Regions from separate parts of the Nitrospirillum guaranorum genome, predicted to be linked through region 1. Evidence: predicted binding sites of a transcription regulator. Region 1 holds the regulator's gene; the other holds the start of a gene.
What was found. The regulator LexA, encoded in region 1, represses DNA repair genes until DNA is damaged. The targets are predictions, from matches to a motif close to ATGTTCTANTTTGGTTC.
Positions count from the first base shown of each region.

Region 2: UAJ10_RS13800 (PA0069 family radical SAM protein) is a predicted target of LexA. The motif match lies at 3,199-3,215, and genes of this name have one in related genera.

Region 1 is NZ_JAYEES010000003.1:1,737,546-1,745,163, reverse strand. Features, by position in the region: gene trpD (anthranilate phosphoribosyltransferase) at 1-674, shown strand, start outside; gene trpC (indole-3-glycerol phosphate synthase TrpC) at 671-1,486, shown strand; gene moaC (cyclic pyranopterin monophosphate synthase MoaC) at 1,490-1,981, shown strand; gene UAJ10_RS16955 (molybdopterin molybdotransferase MoeA) at 2,014-3,213, shown strand; gene lexA (transcriptional repressor LexA) at 3,366-4,079, shown strand; gene UAJ10_RS16945 (ComEC/Rec2 family competence protein) at 4,118-6,232, opposite strand; gene gltX (glutamate--tRNA ligase) at 6,575-7,618, shown strand, end outside.
Region 2 is NZ_JAYEES010000003.1:1,064,307-1,071,924, reverse strand. Features, by position in the region: gene UAJ10_RS13815 (hypothetical protein) at 9-839, shown strand; gene ftsE (cell division ATP-binding protein FtsE) at 925-1,662, shown strand; gene UAJ10_RS13805 (acyl-CoA desaturase) at 1,850-3,118, shown strand; gene UAJ10_RS13800 (PA0069 family radical SAM protein) at 3,261-4,364, shown strand; gene UAJ10_RS13795 (hypothetical protein) at 4,448-5,695, opposite strand; gene UAJ10_RS13790 (ExbD/TolR family protein) at 5,902-6,324, opposite strand; gene UAJ10_RS13785 (ExbD/TolR family protein) at 6,349-6,798, opposite strand; gene UAJ10_RS13780 (MotA/TolQ/ExbB proton channel family protein) at 6,801-7,618, opposite strand, start outside.

The DNA.
Region 1 (7,618 bases):
AGTTGGGCGTGAACGTGGAGGCGGAGCTGGAGGCCGTGCGCACCGCCTTATGGCAGGACGGCATCACCTTCCTCATGGCCACCCGCCACCATGGCGCCATGCGCAACGTGGGCCCCACGCGGGTGGAGCTGGGCACCCGCACCATCTTCAACCTGACCGGCCCCCTGTCCAATCCGGCGGGCGCCAAGCGCCAGCTGATGGGCGTGTTCGCCGAGCGCTGGGTGGAACCGCTGGCCCAGGTGCTGAACCGCCTGGGCACGGACGTCGCCTGGGTGGTCAGCGGCGAGGACGGGCTGGACGAGATCACCACCACCGGCGCCACCCATGTGGCGGAGCTGCGCCACGGCGCCATCCGCCGCTTCCAGGTGACGCCGGAGGATGCCGGCCTGCCCCGCGCCCGGCCCCAGGACATCCGGGGCGGCGACGCGGCGGAGAATGCCCGGGCGCTGCGCGCCGTGCTGGCGGGGGAACAGGGCGCCTACCGTGACATTGTGCTGATCAACGCGGCCGCCGCCTTGATCGTCGCCGATAAGGCCACCACCTTGCGTGACGGCGTGGCCCAGGCGGCCGAGGCACTGGACGACGGCCGCGCCGCCGCCAAGCTGGCGGCCCTGGCCCGTCATTGCCCCCTGCCGCCCCCGGTGGCGGAAGAAACAGAAGGACCCCGCGCATGAGCGACGCAGCAGACGTCCTGGCCCGGATTTGCGCCGACAAGCGTGAGCATATCGCCAATGCCAAGGCCGCCCGCCCCCTTGCCGAGGTGGAACAGGCGGCGCGCGACGCCGGCCCCACCCGGGGCTTCGCCCGCGCCCTACAGGCCAAGGTGGACGCCGGCCTGTACGCCCTGATCGCCGAGATCAAGAAGGCCAGCCCCAGCAAGGGCCTGATCCGGGAGGACTTCGATCCTCCCGCCCTGGCCAAGGCCTACCAGGAGGGCGGCGCCGCCTGCCTGTCGGTGCTGACCGACGTGCCCTATTTCCAGGGAGCCGATGAATACCTGGTGGCGGCCCGCGCCGCCTGCGACCTGCCGGTGCTGCGCAAGGACTTCATGCTGGACACCTACCAGGTGGCGGAGGCGCGTGCCCTGGGTGCCGACTGCATCCTGCTGATCATGGCGGCGCTGGACGATGCCCAGGCGCTGGAGCTCTATGACGCCGCCACCGGCTGGGGCATGGATGTCCTGGTCGAGGTGCACGACATCGAGGAGATGCGCCGCGCCCTGACCCTGCCCGGCGGCCTGCTGGGCGTGAACAACCGCAACCTCAAGACCCTGTTCATCGACCTCGCCACCACCGAGATGCTGGCCGGCATGGTGCCGCCGGGCCGCCACCTGGTGGCGGAAAGCGGCCTGTACAGCCCGCAGGACCTGCTGCGCATGGAAATCGTGGGCGCCCGCCGTTTCCTGGTGGGTGAGTCGCTGATGCGCCAAGCCGACGTGGCCGCCGCCACCCGCGCCCTGTTGGGGCTCGACAAGGCCGTGGCGTGACCCATGGCGGAGAATAGCGGCTTCACCCATTTCGACGCCGCCGGCCAGGCGGTGATGGTCGACGTCTCCGACAAGGCGGAGACGGAACGTCTGGCGACCGCCCGTGGCCGCGTGGTCATGAAGGCGGAGACCCTGGCCCTGATCCAGGCGGGCCAGATGGGCAAGGGCGATGTGCTGGGCGTGGCGCGGCTGGCCGGCATCATGGCGGCCAAGCGCACGCCGGACCTCATCCCCCTGTGCCACCCACTGGCCCTGACCAAGGTGACGGTGGACCTGACCTGTCTGCCCGAGCAGAACGCCGTGGAGATCGAGGCCACGGCCAAGCTGAAGGGCCGCACGGGGGTGGAGATGGAGGCGCTGACCGCCGTCAGCGTCGCCGCCCTGACGCTGTACGACATGTGCAAGGCGGTGGATAAGGGCATGGTCATCGCCGACATTCGCCTGATCGCCAAGGATGGCGGCAAGAGCGGCCCCTATCGCGCGGACACTCCCTGACTGAACAGTCCTCTGAACCGCAGGTCCCTCCCATGATCCCCGTTGACGAAGCGCTGGCCCGCATCCTGGCCCAGTTCCAGCCCCTGGCCGGCGAACTGGTGGGGGTGGGCGAGGCGCAGGGCCGCGTGCTGGCCGCCGACGTCGTGGCCCGGGTGACGCAGCCGCCGGCCGCCGTCTCCGCCATGGATGGCTGGGCGGTGCGGGGATCGGATCTGGGCACCTCGCCCGTCACGTTGGCCCGCGTCGGCGAGGCGCCGGCCGGCCGGCCCTTCGCCGGCACGGTGGCGCCGGGCCAGGCGGTGCGCCTGTTCACCGGCAGCATCATCCCCGATGGCGCCGACACCGTGGTGCTGCAGGAGGATAGCGACGACCTGGGCCAAGCCGTGCGCGTGCGCGAGGGCACGCCCGGCCGCTGGGTGCGCGCCGCCGGCCTGGACTTCACCGCCGGCACCGTGGGCCTGAAAGCCGGCCGCCGCCTGACCGTGCGCGACGTGGCCCTGGCCGCCGCCATGAACCACCCGTTCCTGACCGTGCACCGCCGTCCCCGCGTCGCCATCCTGGCCACGGGGGATGAGGTGGTGATGCCGGGCGAGCCGCTGGGCCCCGGGCAGATCGTCAGCAGCAACGGCCTGGCGCTGGCGGCGCTGGTGCGGCGCCACGGGGGCACGCCAGTCAACCTGGGCATCGCGCCTGATGACGCCGACACCCTGGCCACCCTGGCGCGAGGGGCCGCGGGCTGCGACCTGCTGGTCACCACCGGCGGCGCGTCCGTTGGCGAATACGACCTGGTGCGCGACGCGTTGGGCGGCCAGGGTTTGGACTTGGATTTCTGGAAGATCGCCATGCGGCCGGGCAAGCCGCTGATGTTCGGCCGCCTGGGGGCCACGCCCCTGCTGGGCCTGCCGGGCAACCCCGTCTCCAGCCTGGTGTGCGCCACCCTGTTCCTGGTCCCGGCGCTGCGCCGGATGCAGGGTTTGGCCCCGGCGGAGCTGCCCCGGGCGCGGGCGGTGCTGGCCAGCGCGCTGCCCGCCAACGACCGGCGTCAGGACTACCTACGCGCCACGTTGGTGGCCGGCGATGGCGCCCTGCCCGCCGTCGCGCCCTTCACCCAGCAGGACAGTTCCATGCTGAGTCGCCTGGCGGCGGCGGATTGCCTGATCATCCGCCCGCCCCACGCCCCCGCCGCCGAGGCCGGCACGGTGGTGGACATCGTCCCGCTGGACGAGATTTAAGGCCCATCCCCCTCCAGCCGCCCTAAATCTGTCATCGTCCGGTGGTTTTTCATCGCTAACCCTTGACGCGGGCCGTGAACCAAAATAGAACATGGCCAGTACGTTTCGGGTTTGTTCCATATCTAGCGGCTCGACACAGCGAAGGGGGCGATATGCTGACGCGGAAGCAACAGGAGTTGCTGCTGTACATCCACCAGCATCTGGGTGAAGGCGGCGTCTCCCCCTCATTCGATGAGATGAAGGACGCCTTGGGACTGAAGTCCAAGTCCGGCATCCATCGCCTGATCACCGGGTTGGAGGAGCGCGGGTTCATCCGCCGCCTGCCGCACCGGGCCCGTGCGCTGGAGGTGTTGCGCCTGCCGGAAGCGCCGGTGCCGAAGAAGGCCGCGGCACCGGCGGACGTGGAGCCCCGGTTCAAGCCCAATGTCATCAAGGCCGATTTCCAGGCGGGCCTGCCCGGCCGGGATGCTGGCGATGCCATCGGTGCCGTCAGCCTGCCGCTGTACGGTCGCATCGCCGCCGGCCTGCCCATCGAGGCGCTGCGCGATAGCGGCAGCACCATCGACATTCCCGTCTCCATGCTGGGCATCGGTGAGCATTACGCCCTGGAAGTCGCCGGCGACAGCATGGTGGACGCCGGCATCCACGACGGCGACACCGTCATCATCCAGCGCTGCGAGACGGCGGAGAACGGCGCCATCGTCGTCGCCCTGGTTGACGCCGCCGAAGTGACGCTGAAGCGCCTGCGCCGTAAGAACAACTCCATCGCCCTGGAACCGGCCAACCCCTCCTACGAGACCCGGGTGTTCGGCGCCGACCGCGTGCGGGTGCAGGGCCGCCTGGTGGGCCTGTTCCGCCGGTATTGATCACGGCCATCCTAGACCAAACAACGGCCCTGGCGACGTCAGTCCCAGGGCCGTTTGCTTTGCGGGTCGTGTACCGTCTCGATGCGTACACCGCCGCGTTCGAAGTACAGGGCGTGCGCGCCGCGGGCGGCCAGCACGTCGGGGCCGATGACCTGCGGGGCGTCGCAGCCCGCCGCCGGCACGCGGGAGATCACCAGGTCGGCATTGTCGCAATCCTCCGCCAGGGCATCGCGGGTCCAGGCGATGGCGACCAGGCGCCCGTCCGGGATGGCGGGCTCGCGCCGCTCCGGTCGATAAAGGTCGGGATGGTAGAGGCAGCCCAGGCTGTCGCAGCGCAGGCTGCCGTCGTCCGTGCCCACGGTGGGCCAGGCGGGCGGGCGGCCTTCCCCGCCATCGCGCTTGCCCCAGGTCTCCACCTCGAAGCCGCCTCCCCGTGAGGAGGACAGCCACAGCTTGCCGCCACCATCGCGCACCGCCACCATGGTGCCGCCACCCGATACCACCATGTCCGGCCGGGGCGTCAGCGGCGCCAGCACGCAGCCCACCGCGATGGGTGCCAGGCCGATCAGGCGCCAACGGCGGCGCCACAGCATCAGCCACAGGCCGCCCACCACCAGCAGGCCGAAGGCCACGTCGGACAAGGCCGCGCCATGCAGGGCCGCGCCGGGCAAGGCGGCCGTAATGCGCGCCGTCCACAGGATGCCGTCGCAGCCCCAGCCGATCATGTCGATGATCCAGCCCTCCAGGTGGAAGGGCATGGCGACATAGGCCAGCAGGCACAGCGGCATGATCCACAGCTCGGTGATGGGAATGCCGATCAGGTTGGCCAGCACGCCGTAATTGGCCACCTGCTGGAAGTGGTAGAGGCAGAACGGCATGGTGGCGATGGTGGAAATGATGGAGGTCAGGCACAGCCCCCCGACGAACAGGGCGGCACGGCGCAGCCAACCCCCATCCTTGCGCCAACGGTTCAGGGGGCCGCGCAAGACCTCGTACGCGCTGATCAGCGCCAGCACGGCGCCGAAGCTCATCTGGAAACTGGGACCGGGCAATTGCTCCGGCTGGTACAGCAGGCAGAGGATGCCGGCGACGGCGATGGCCCGGGGGCTCAGGACCGAGCGGTCGGCCAGGATGGCCACCATGGCCAGCGCCGTCATGAGGACGGAGCGCAAGGTGGGCACTTGCGCGCCCACCAGCATCATGTAGGCCAGGGTGGCCAGTATGGCGAAGGCGGCGGCCCACTTCTTGATGGGATAGCGCAGCGCCACCCCCTCCCACAGGGCCAGGGCCGCCCGGGCGAAAAAGTAGAACAACGCCGCCACCAGGCTGATGTGCAGGCCGGAGATGGACAGGATGTGCTGCAGGCCGGAAACGCGCATGGCCTGCAAGTCGTCGGGCGGAATACCTGTCTGTTCCCCATTCAGCAGGGCGATGGCGATCATGGCGGGCGCGCCGCTGAGGCGGGCGGCCACGCGGTCGGCGATCAGTTCACGCAAGGCCACCACGAGGTCGTTGATCCAGCCGACAACACCCACCGGCGCCGGCGCCACCACCTCGGGCGTCTTGAACGCGAAGCCGACGGCGCCGATGCCTTGGTAAAAGGCGGAACGGCGGAAATCGTAGGCGCCCGGCTCCGGACTGTCCGGCGGCGGACGCAGGGCCGCCAGGATACGCACCCGCGTGCCGGCGGGCGGGGCCGCGTCGGTCGGCCGCAGACGGATGCGTACGGCGGGCGGCGTCAGCTCCGGCGCCAGGCGGGGAATGCGTGGGTCGGCCAGGGTGACGCGTACGCCCTTGTCCAGCCGCTCCACATTGGCCACGCGGCCCTCCACCGGCACAGGTCCCAGGGGACGCTGCAGGATGGGGGTCTTGAGCCAGGTGGTGCGGGCCTCCACCGCCGTGAAGCCCACGCCCAGGGCCAGCAGGGCGCCCAAGGCCAGCCGCAGGGGCAGCCGCTCCCCCGCCAACAAGTACAGGCCAAGGACCCCGAGGGTGAACAGCAGGCCGGACCAGGGCGGCGGCTCGCCCGGCATGGCGAAATAGAGGGCGATGCCGGCCCCTAGAAAGACGGGAACCCAAAGGACCCAACGTTCCCGCTCTTCCACCAAATTGACATACGCAGATGCGACAATGCTGGCTAACGCGGCGAGCACACGATGTGTGATCCTCATCACATCTGAGGGAGGGGGGTCGGCGCCAAATTCGCTCCGCCCAGTAGCCAAATAGGACCCATTCGACAAGTACGGGGCCTCACGGTCCCAGTCCTCTCCAGCGGGGTCTGCCTCAGGGTGCATCTTCGTTCCGGGTGTGCTATCTCAGCGGCTTCCGCATCCTGGTGATGCGCCCCTGGCGGTTATTCTGCCGCCGGATCTGATCACCAGCTATCTCGATATTCGCGTGGCACCGTCAACCTCTGGATGCGTCCCTGCCTAGGCGACCCGTCCAGACGCCCCGACGGGGCGCCGCCCGCCCGCATGCCGGAGAGTGCGTTTCCCATGAGTGTTGTCACCCGCTTCGCCCCGTCCCCCACTGGCTACCTGCACATCGGCGGTGCCCGTACCGCCCTGTTCAACTGGCTGTACGCCCGCCACCACGGCGGCACCTTCCTGCTGCGCATCGAGGATACGGACCGGGCGCGGTCGACCCAGGCGGCGGTGGACGCCATTATCGACGGCCTGAGCTGGCTGGGCCTGACCTGGGACGGCGACGCCGTCAGCCAGTTCGAGCGGCGCGAGCGCCATGCCGAGGTGGCGCGCACCATGCTGGCCCAAGGGCACGCCTACCATTGCTACTGCTCGCCGGAAGAGCTGGAAGAGATGCGGGAGCAGCAGAGGGCCGCCGGCCTGCCCATGCGCTACGACGGCCGCTGGCGCGACCGCGACCCGTCGGAGGCGCCGGCCGGCGTGGCTCCCGTCATCCGCCTGAAGGCCCCGCGCGAGGGCGAGACCGTCCTGCAGGACAAGGTGCAGGGTGAGGTGCGGGTGCAGAACAGCCAGCTGGACGACATGGTGCTGCTGCGCGCCGACGGCACGCCGACCTACATGCTGTCGGTGGTGGTGGACGACCAGGACATGGGCGTCACCCAGGTGATCCGGGGTGACGACCACCTGACCAACACCTTCCGCCAGTTGCAGATCTACCAGGCGATGGGCTGGACGCCGCCGGACTTCGCCCACATCCCCCTGATCCACGGGCCGGACGGCGCCAAGCTGAGCAAGCGCCACGGCGCCCTGGGGGCCGAGGCCTACCGCGACCTGGGCTATCTGCCGGAGGCGCTGCGCAACTATCTGCTGCGCCTGGGCTGGAGCCACGGTGATGACGAGATCATCAGCACCGAGGACGCCATTTCCTGGTTCAACCTGGAAGGCATCGGCCGGTCCCCGTCGCGCATGGACTACGCCAAGCTGGACAACCTGAACGGCCATTACATCCGGCAGGCGGACGATGCCCGGCTGGTGGATCTGATCGGCCCCCGATTGGTCACGGCCCTGGGGCGTGAGTTGAACGACGCCGACCGCGATCTGCTGCGGCGCGCCATG
Region 2 (7,618 bases), 670 kb from region 1:
ACGACCCCATGACGCGAACCTATATCTCGATGGCCAAGACCGGCGGCCAGGGCAAGACGCTGGTGGCCCAGATGCTGGTCCTGCAGCACGAGCAGAAGGGCGCGCCCGTGAAGCTGGCCGCCGCCGACAGCGACACGCTGAACCAGCGGTCCAAGTTCGGCCGCCTGTTCGCGGGCGTGAAGGAGCTGGGCATCGGCGAGCAGCTGACCAACATCAAGACCTCGACCGACCCCAACCTGGCCATCAAGTATTGGGACGAGTTCGGCCGCACCCTGCTGGAGGGCGGCTATGTGGTGGACGTGGGCGCCAACGTGGCCGCCGACCTGTTCGCCTGGGCCGAGGCGCGCAACGCCGGCGCCCTGCTGCGCCGCCGCAACAGCAACCCCATCGACCTGATCGTCACCACCAAGGCCGAGGCACAGGCCATCGAGGACGCCCGCGCCCTGATCCAGTACTCGTTCGACAAGAACGAGTGGCTGCCCTTCGGCCGTCGCTTCGTGGTGCTGAACGAGGTCGCCGGCGGCTTCGCCCCGTATGAGAACGACCAGTCCTTCCGTCGCCTGAAGAGCTTCCAGAGCCAGGGCGTCGGCCTCATCACCATCAAGCGCTGCGAAAGCGACATCTGGAAGCTGCTGGAGAAGGAGTTCATCTCCGTCCGCGACGCGCTGAAGATGACCGACGCCGACCTGGAGAAGCGCTACGGCATCGACGTGTGGACCGGCCACAGCGGCCTGACCGACCTGCGTGCCTGGGCGCAGGAGACGCTGACCTCGTTCGAGAAGGCCGGCTTGTTCCCGGCCACCGAGCGCGCGGACGCCGAGGCGGCCTCGGCCGAGTAAGCGCCCCTCCCCTTCCTGGATCGGGCCCGGCCCCGCCCCGTAAGCGGGCAGGCCGGGCCCTTTCCATTTCAAGGATACCTCGCCATTGGTCCGCTTCGAGAACGTCGGCCTGCGCTATGGCACCGGGCCCGAGGTGCTGCGTGACATCAGCTTCGAACTCGCGCCCGGGTCCTTCCATTTTCTGACCGGCCCCACCGGCGCCGGCAAGTCCAGCCTGTTGAAGCTGCTGTACCTGGCGGAGCGGCCGTCGCGCGGCCTGATCACCCTGCTGGGCCATCCCCTGTCCAAGACCCCGCGCAAGGCCCTACCCGCCATCCGCCGCCAGATCGGCGTGGTGTTCCAGGACTTCCGCCTGATGAACCATCTGACGGTGTTCGACAACGTGGCCCTTCCCCTGCGCCTGGCCGGCCAGGACGAGGCCCACGTGCAGGAAAGCGTGACGGAGCTGCTGTCGTGGGTGGGGCTGAAGGCCAAGCTGGACGAGCGGCCCTTGCGCCTGTCGGGCGGACAGAAGCAGCTGGTGGCCATCGCCCGCGCCGTCGTCACCCGGCCCAAGCTGATCATCGCCGACGAGCCCACGGGCAACATCGACCGTGAGATGAGCCTGCGCATCATGCGGCTGTTCATCGAGCTGAACAAACTGGGCACCACCTGCCTGGTGGCGACGCACGACATGGTGCTGGTCGACCGCCTGCAAAAGCCGGTGATGGAGCTGTATGAGGGCAAGCTGGCCGATTCCGGTTGGTGGATGGAGGGGGCCGCCAGCAGCGCCGTGGGCCCCGCCCAGGCCTTGGCGCCGGACGACCTTGCGCCGGACTTTTGACCCAGCACAAATCGGCCACCCCACCGCCGGCGTTAAGCTCCCCTTCAGGGTTGCCCCCTTATCCTGACGCCAGAGGACCAGCGCCCCAAACGCGGAGTCGGCTTTAAGGCCGATTTCTGCTATCCAGACGATATAGACATCACCCCCGCCCGGCCCGCCGCCGGCTTCTGATGGAGTGCACACGCCTGTGACCAGCCCCGCCCGCGACACTGCCGCCCCCGGCGACGCCTCCCGGGTCGAAAGCCCGGCCGACCATTACCTGGACGACATTCAAGCCACCGGCGCCGTGCCCTTCATCCTGGTGCACCTGGCCTGCCTGGGCGCCATCTGGACCGGGGTTTACTGGCAGGACGTGGCCCTGGCCGTCGGCCTCTACGGCCTGCGCATGTTCGGCATCACCGGCGGCTACCATCGGTATTTCTCGCACCGGGCCTATAAGACCAGCCGCTGGTTCCAGTTCATCCTGGCCTTCATCGCCCAGACCTCGGCCCAGCGCGGCATCCTGTGGTGGGCGGCGAAGCACCGCCATCACCACCGCTACTCCGACACCCCGGCGGACGTGCATTCCCCGGCGCAGCGCGGCTTTTGGTATGCGCACATGGGCTGGATCTTCACCGCTCGCCACGACAAGACGGACCTGGCCGCCGTGCCGGACCTGGCCAAGTTCCCCGAGCTGCGCTTCCTGGACCGGTTCCACTACCTGCCGGCCTTCATCCTGGCCGTCGCCGTGTGGTTCGCGGCCGGGTGGTCGGGCCTGGTGGTGGGCTTCTTCTGGAGCACCATCGCCACCTACCACGGCACCTTCTGCATCAACTCCCTGGCCCATGTGTACGGCCGCCGCCGCTACCTGACCGGCGACGACAGCCGCAACAACTGGTGGTTCGCCCTGCTGACCATGGGCGAGGGTTGGCACAACAACCACCACGCCTATCAGAGCGCCGCCTGCCAGGGTTTCCGTTGGTGGGAGGTGGACACCACCTACTACATCCTCAAGGCGCTTTCCTGGGTGGGCGTCACCTGGGACCTGCACCGCCCGCCGGCCGCCGTGGTGCGGGGCGAGCAGCGCCTGGGCAAGGCCATCATCGAGAAGGCCGCCGGTCAGCTGGCCGCCACCTTCCATGTGGAGCAGATCGCCGCCCGCCTTCAGGCCACCCTGGCCGACAGCCCCTCGCTGGCCGACGTGAAGGCCGAGTTGCAGCACAAGCTGCAGAACGCCCGCGCCCAGGCGGAGGCCATGCTGGCCTCGCTGCACATGCCCGAGCTTCATATGCCCGCCATGCCCAGCCTGCCCGAGCTGCACATGCCGAGCATGCCCACCCTGCCCACGCGGGAAGAGCTGAAGGAGCGGGCCGCCGCCATGTTCGTGCGCACCACCTCCATGGACGATATCGTCGACCGGGCCCGCCAGCTGCTGATCGAGGCCGTCTGCGCCCGCCTGGCCACCAGCGCCGCCTGACCCAACCGCTTCACGACAAGGCCGCCCTGGGGCTTCAGGGGCGGCCTTTTTGTTGCCCAAGCGACGTCCTGCCGCCCCAAATGTTCATGTTGTGTTCTTATTTTGCCGGGCGTAGGCTGCCCCCCGGGTAACGGAGGGAACCATGGTCGACATCCTGGATGACCGCCCCCTGAAGGGCCGGGGCACCATCTCCAACCGCGTGGGCCGGTTCGAGGCCCACGCCCGCGTGCGCACCGACGACGGCTGGGCTCGGGCGGGGACCGACGGCTGGGATGAAGAGGCCGATCTGGAGGCCGCCCCCGCCACGCAGGTGCGGCTGGACACCTCGCGCAGCGTCATCAGCTACAACGACAGCCCGGACGTGAATTTCGACCGCTCCATCAACCCCTACCGGGGGTGCGAGCATGGCTGCGTCTATTGTTTCGCCCGGCCCAGCCACGCCTATCTGGGCCATTCCCCGGGCCTGGATTTCGAAACCATCCTGTACGCCAAGCGCGACGCCCCGGCGCTGCTGGCCAAGGAGCTGAGGGCCAAGGGCTACACGCCCCGGCCCCTCGCCCTGGGCGCCAACACCGACGCCTATCAGCCCATCGAACGGACGGAGCGCATCACCCGCGGCGTGCTGGAGGTGCTGCGTGACTTCCGCCACCCGGTGGGCATCATCACCAAGTCGCCCCTGGTGCTGCGTGACCTGGACATCCTGGCCCCCATGGCGGCCGACGGCCTGGCGCGCGTCTCGGTCTCCATCACCACCCTGGACCGCGACCTGGCGCGCAAGCTGGAACCCCGCGCCGGCACGCCGCAGCGGCGCCTGGACGCGGTGCGCCAGCTGTCACAGGCGGGCGTACCCGTCAGCGTCCTGGCCTCCCCCATGATCCCGGCGCTGAACGACGCGGAGCTGGAGGGCATCCTGGCCGCCGCCAAGGAGGCTGGGGCCACCCAGGGCCATTACATCCTGCTGCGCCTGCCCCGGGAACTGGGCGACCTGATGGAGGAGTGGCTGCGCCTGCACGTGCCCGACCGGGCCGACCATGTGCTGAGCCTGATCCGCCAGTGCCGCGACGGCGGCCGCAACCATGCCGAATTCGGCACCCGCATGCGCGGCACGGGTGCCTACGCCCAGTTGCTAAACGCCCGCTACAGGCTGGCGGTCAAGCGCCTGGGTCTGGACCAGCGGCGCTGGAGCATGCGCTGCGACCTGTTCCAGCCGCCACCCCAGGCGGGCGATCAGCTGCCGCTGTTCTGAAGCGCAAATGACAAAGGCCGGTCCCCGCCAGGGACCGGCCTTCGCATGTCCAGGGCCCGGCGCGGGCGCCGGGCTCAGGAGGATCAGAACGGGCTGACGCCGGCCTGGATCAGGTACAGGCGGGCGATGTCGGCGGTGCCGTCAGTGCCCTTGATGCTCTTCATGGCGTCCAGCGCCTTGGGCTTCTGACCGGCGGCCAGGTAGGCCTGGACCAGGCGCAGCTTGGCCTCTTCCGGATACTTCAGCTGGTCCTTCTTGATGCCGGCCTGAATGACTTCGATGGCCTTGGCGGCGTTGCCCAAGGCCAGGTACTGCGTGCCGACGCGCACCAGCTGCTTGCCGTCAGGCTGCGCGCCGGCTTCCTTCTCGTCATCCGGCAGCTTGCGCTGATCGTCATCGACCTGCTTGCCGGCCATGTCGGCCAAGCGCTTCTCGCGGTCGCCCTGGGCCTTGCCCAGAATGCCGGCCTTGAAGCCCTTGTCCATGACGGCCTTGGCCTCGGTGCCCAGGCCGTCGCTCATGGCCAGCTGGGCGAATTCCAGATAGGGGCCCGGATCCTTCACCAGGCCGGCACCGATCTGCAGGCGCAGCACGTCGATCTGCAGGCGGTTGGAGTTGAAGCCGGGCAGCTTCTGCACGCCACGGATCACGCTCTCCCAGCTTTCCTGGTCCGGGTAGTTCACCAGCAGGCGCTCCATCGCGTCGAGGAAAGCAGCCTTGTGATCCATGTTGTATTCGGCGTTGGCAATGGTCTGCAGCAACGTCTTGGAGGGCTTGCCACCCTGGGCCTGGATCATGGCGCGCGCGGCCTTGGAGGCGTTGGCGTAGTCCTTCTGGTCCAGGTAAATCTGGATGCCCAGTTCCTTCAGGTGGTTGTCGGTGCCGCCGTCCTTGTAATAGCGGTCGGACGCGGCGGAGAACTTGGCGTAGTTCTTCGCGGCGAAATAAGCCTCGCCGATCAGCCTGTCACGATTCAGCTTGTCGGCATCCGCCAGCTGGCAGGTCGACAGGGTCGATTCCAGCGACTTGGCGAAATTGCCCATATCCTTCTGGCCGCTGTAGGCCGAGGCACGCAGCGTCTCGAAGGTGCAGGTCTCGAAAGCAGACTTCGTCTTGCTGGCCTTCTCGGCCTCGTCGATCTTGTCCAAGGCTTCCTTGAACTTGCCCGCCTTCAGCGCGGCCTGGGCTTCCTGCAGCGGCTTGCCGACTTCCGGGCTGAACTTCTTGGCTTCGGCAGCGTGGGCCGGCGTGGTGGCGCTGATGACAACGGCGCCGCCCATGGTGAGCGCCGAGGCGAGCAGTGCGGCACGAAGGAAGTGCGTGGCGATCATTCCGAGGACTCTACCTGCTTTGTTGAAGGGCTGGACCGACGAGCGGCCCCTCATATCGGGAAATCTAATCGGTAATTGGGGAGAAATCGGGACAGTCATCCCGAAACGGGCCCGTGCCCCCAAAAGATCACGAGCCCCCAAAAACGGTTACGGCGGCCCCGCATCCCAAGACCAGCTCGGGTAACGAGGCCGCCGCATACACGGACTTAGTCCATGAACTGTTCCGCACCCACCAGACCCAGCTTGGTCACGCCCAAGCGCTGGGCCGAGGCCATGACCATCGCCACGGTGTTATATTTGGCCAGCTTGTTCGGCCAAAGATGAACCTCGGGCTGCGGGTTTTTGGTCGCCGCGTCCTTCAGACGCAACTCAAGTTCATGGCGATCAACGGTGGTTCCGTTCCACTGAATCGTGTTGTCGAAATCCACCATGATGTTGACGATCTCAGGCGGCGTCGTATTGGTCACCGGCGGGGTCGCCGACGGCATGTCCAACTTCACCGCATGGGTTTGGATCGGAATGGTGATGATCAGCATGATGATCAGAACCAACATCACGTCGATGAGCGGCGTGGTGTTGATGTCCATCATGGCTTCGTCTTCACCGCCTCCGCCAACGTTCATACCCATGGCTTAAACTCCTTCGGAGGACCGTCAGTGCGCGACCGGGATCGCGCCTGCCGGCGGCTCGGTGATGAAACCGATCTTCACGATACCGGCCCGCTGGGCCGCCACCACCACCCGGCCCACATACTCGTAGCGCGCATTCTTGTCGCCGCGGATGTGGACTTCCGGCTGGGGCTTGTCCACGGCGCGCACCTTGAGCTTCTCAAGCAACGCGCTGTAGTCCGGCACCTTGGACTCGTTCCAGAAGATGTCGCCGTCGCGGTTGACCGCGATAACGATGTTTTCCGGCTTGGTCTTGGTAGGCTGATTACGTTCCTTCGGCAGGTCCACGTTCACCGTGTGGGTGACGACGGGGACCGTAATCAGGAAGATGATCAGCAGCACCAGCATGATGTCGACGAGGGGGGTCGTATTGATCGCCGATACGACCTCGCCATCATCATCACCATCGCCGGCAGAACCGACGTTCATCCCCATGTTTACGCGCTCCGAGCGGACTTGCCGGCGCCGAGACGGCCACCGCTGACCAGCAGGGCATGCAGGTCGGCGGAGAAGTTGCGGACGCGGTCCATGGCGGTCTTGTTGCGGCTCAGCAGCCAGTTGTAACCCAGCACGGCGGGCACGGCGACGGCCAGACCGATGGCGGTCATGATCAGGGCTTCACCGACGGGGCCGGCGACCTTGTCGATCGAGGCCTGACCAGCGATGCCGATGTTGGTCAGGGCGTGATAGATGCCCCACACCGTACCGAACAGACCGACGAACGGACCGGTCGAACCGACGGTGGCGAGGAAGGCCAGGCCGCCCTTCATGCGGTTGCTGATGCTGTCGACCGAGCGCTGCAGCTGCATGGTCACCCAGGTGTGCAGGTCGATCTGGTCGACCAGCGTGCCCTCGTGGTGCTCGGTGGCGCGCAGACCGTCTTCGACCAGCATGCGGAACACGCTGTTCTTGCTCAGCTTGGCGGCGCCATCGGCCAGGGACGGGGCGGTCCAGAAGGACTTGTCGGCCTGGGCGGCGGAGCGCAGCAGCAGGGTCTGCTCGATCAGCTTGGTGACGATGATGTACCAGGTGCCGGTCATCATGATGACCATGATCATCAGCACGCCGCGGGACACGAAGTCACCGCCGTTCCACAGGGCGTTCAGGCCGTAGGGGTTCTCGACGGTCGCGGTGGCGGCCGGCGGGGCGGCGACGTCGCTGGCGGCGGCGTCAGCGGCGGGCGCGGCGGCCGGAGCGGCCGGGTCAGCGGCCGGAGCGGCGGCGGCCGGGGCCGAGCTGTCGGTGGACGGGGTCG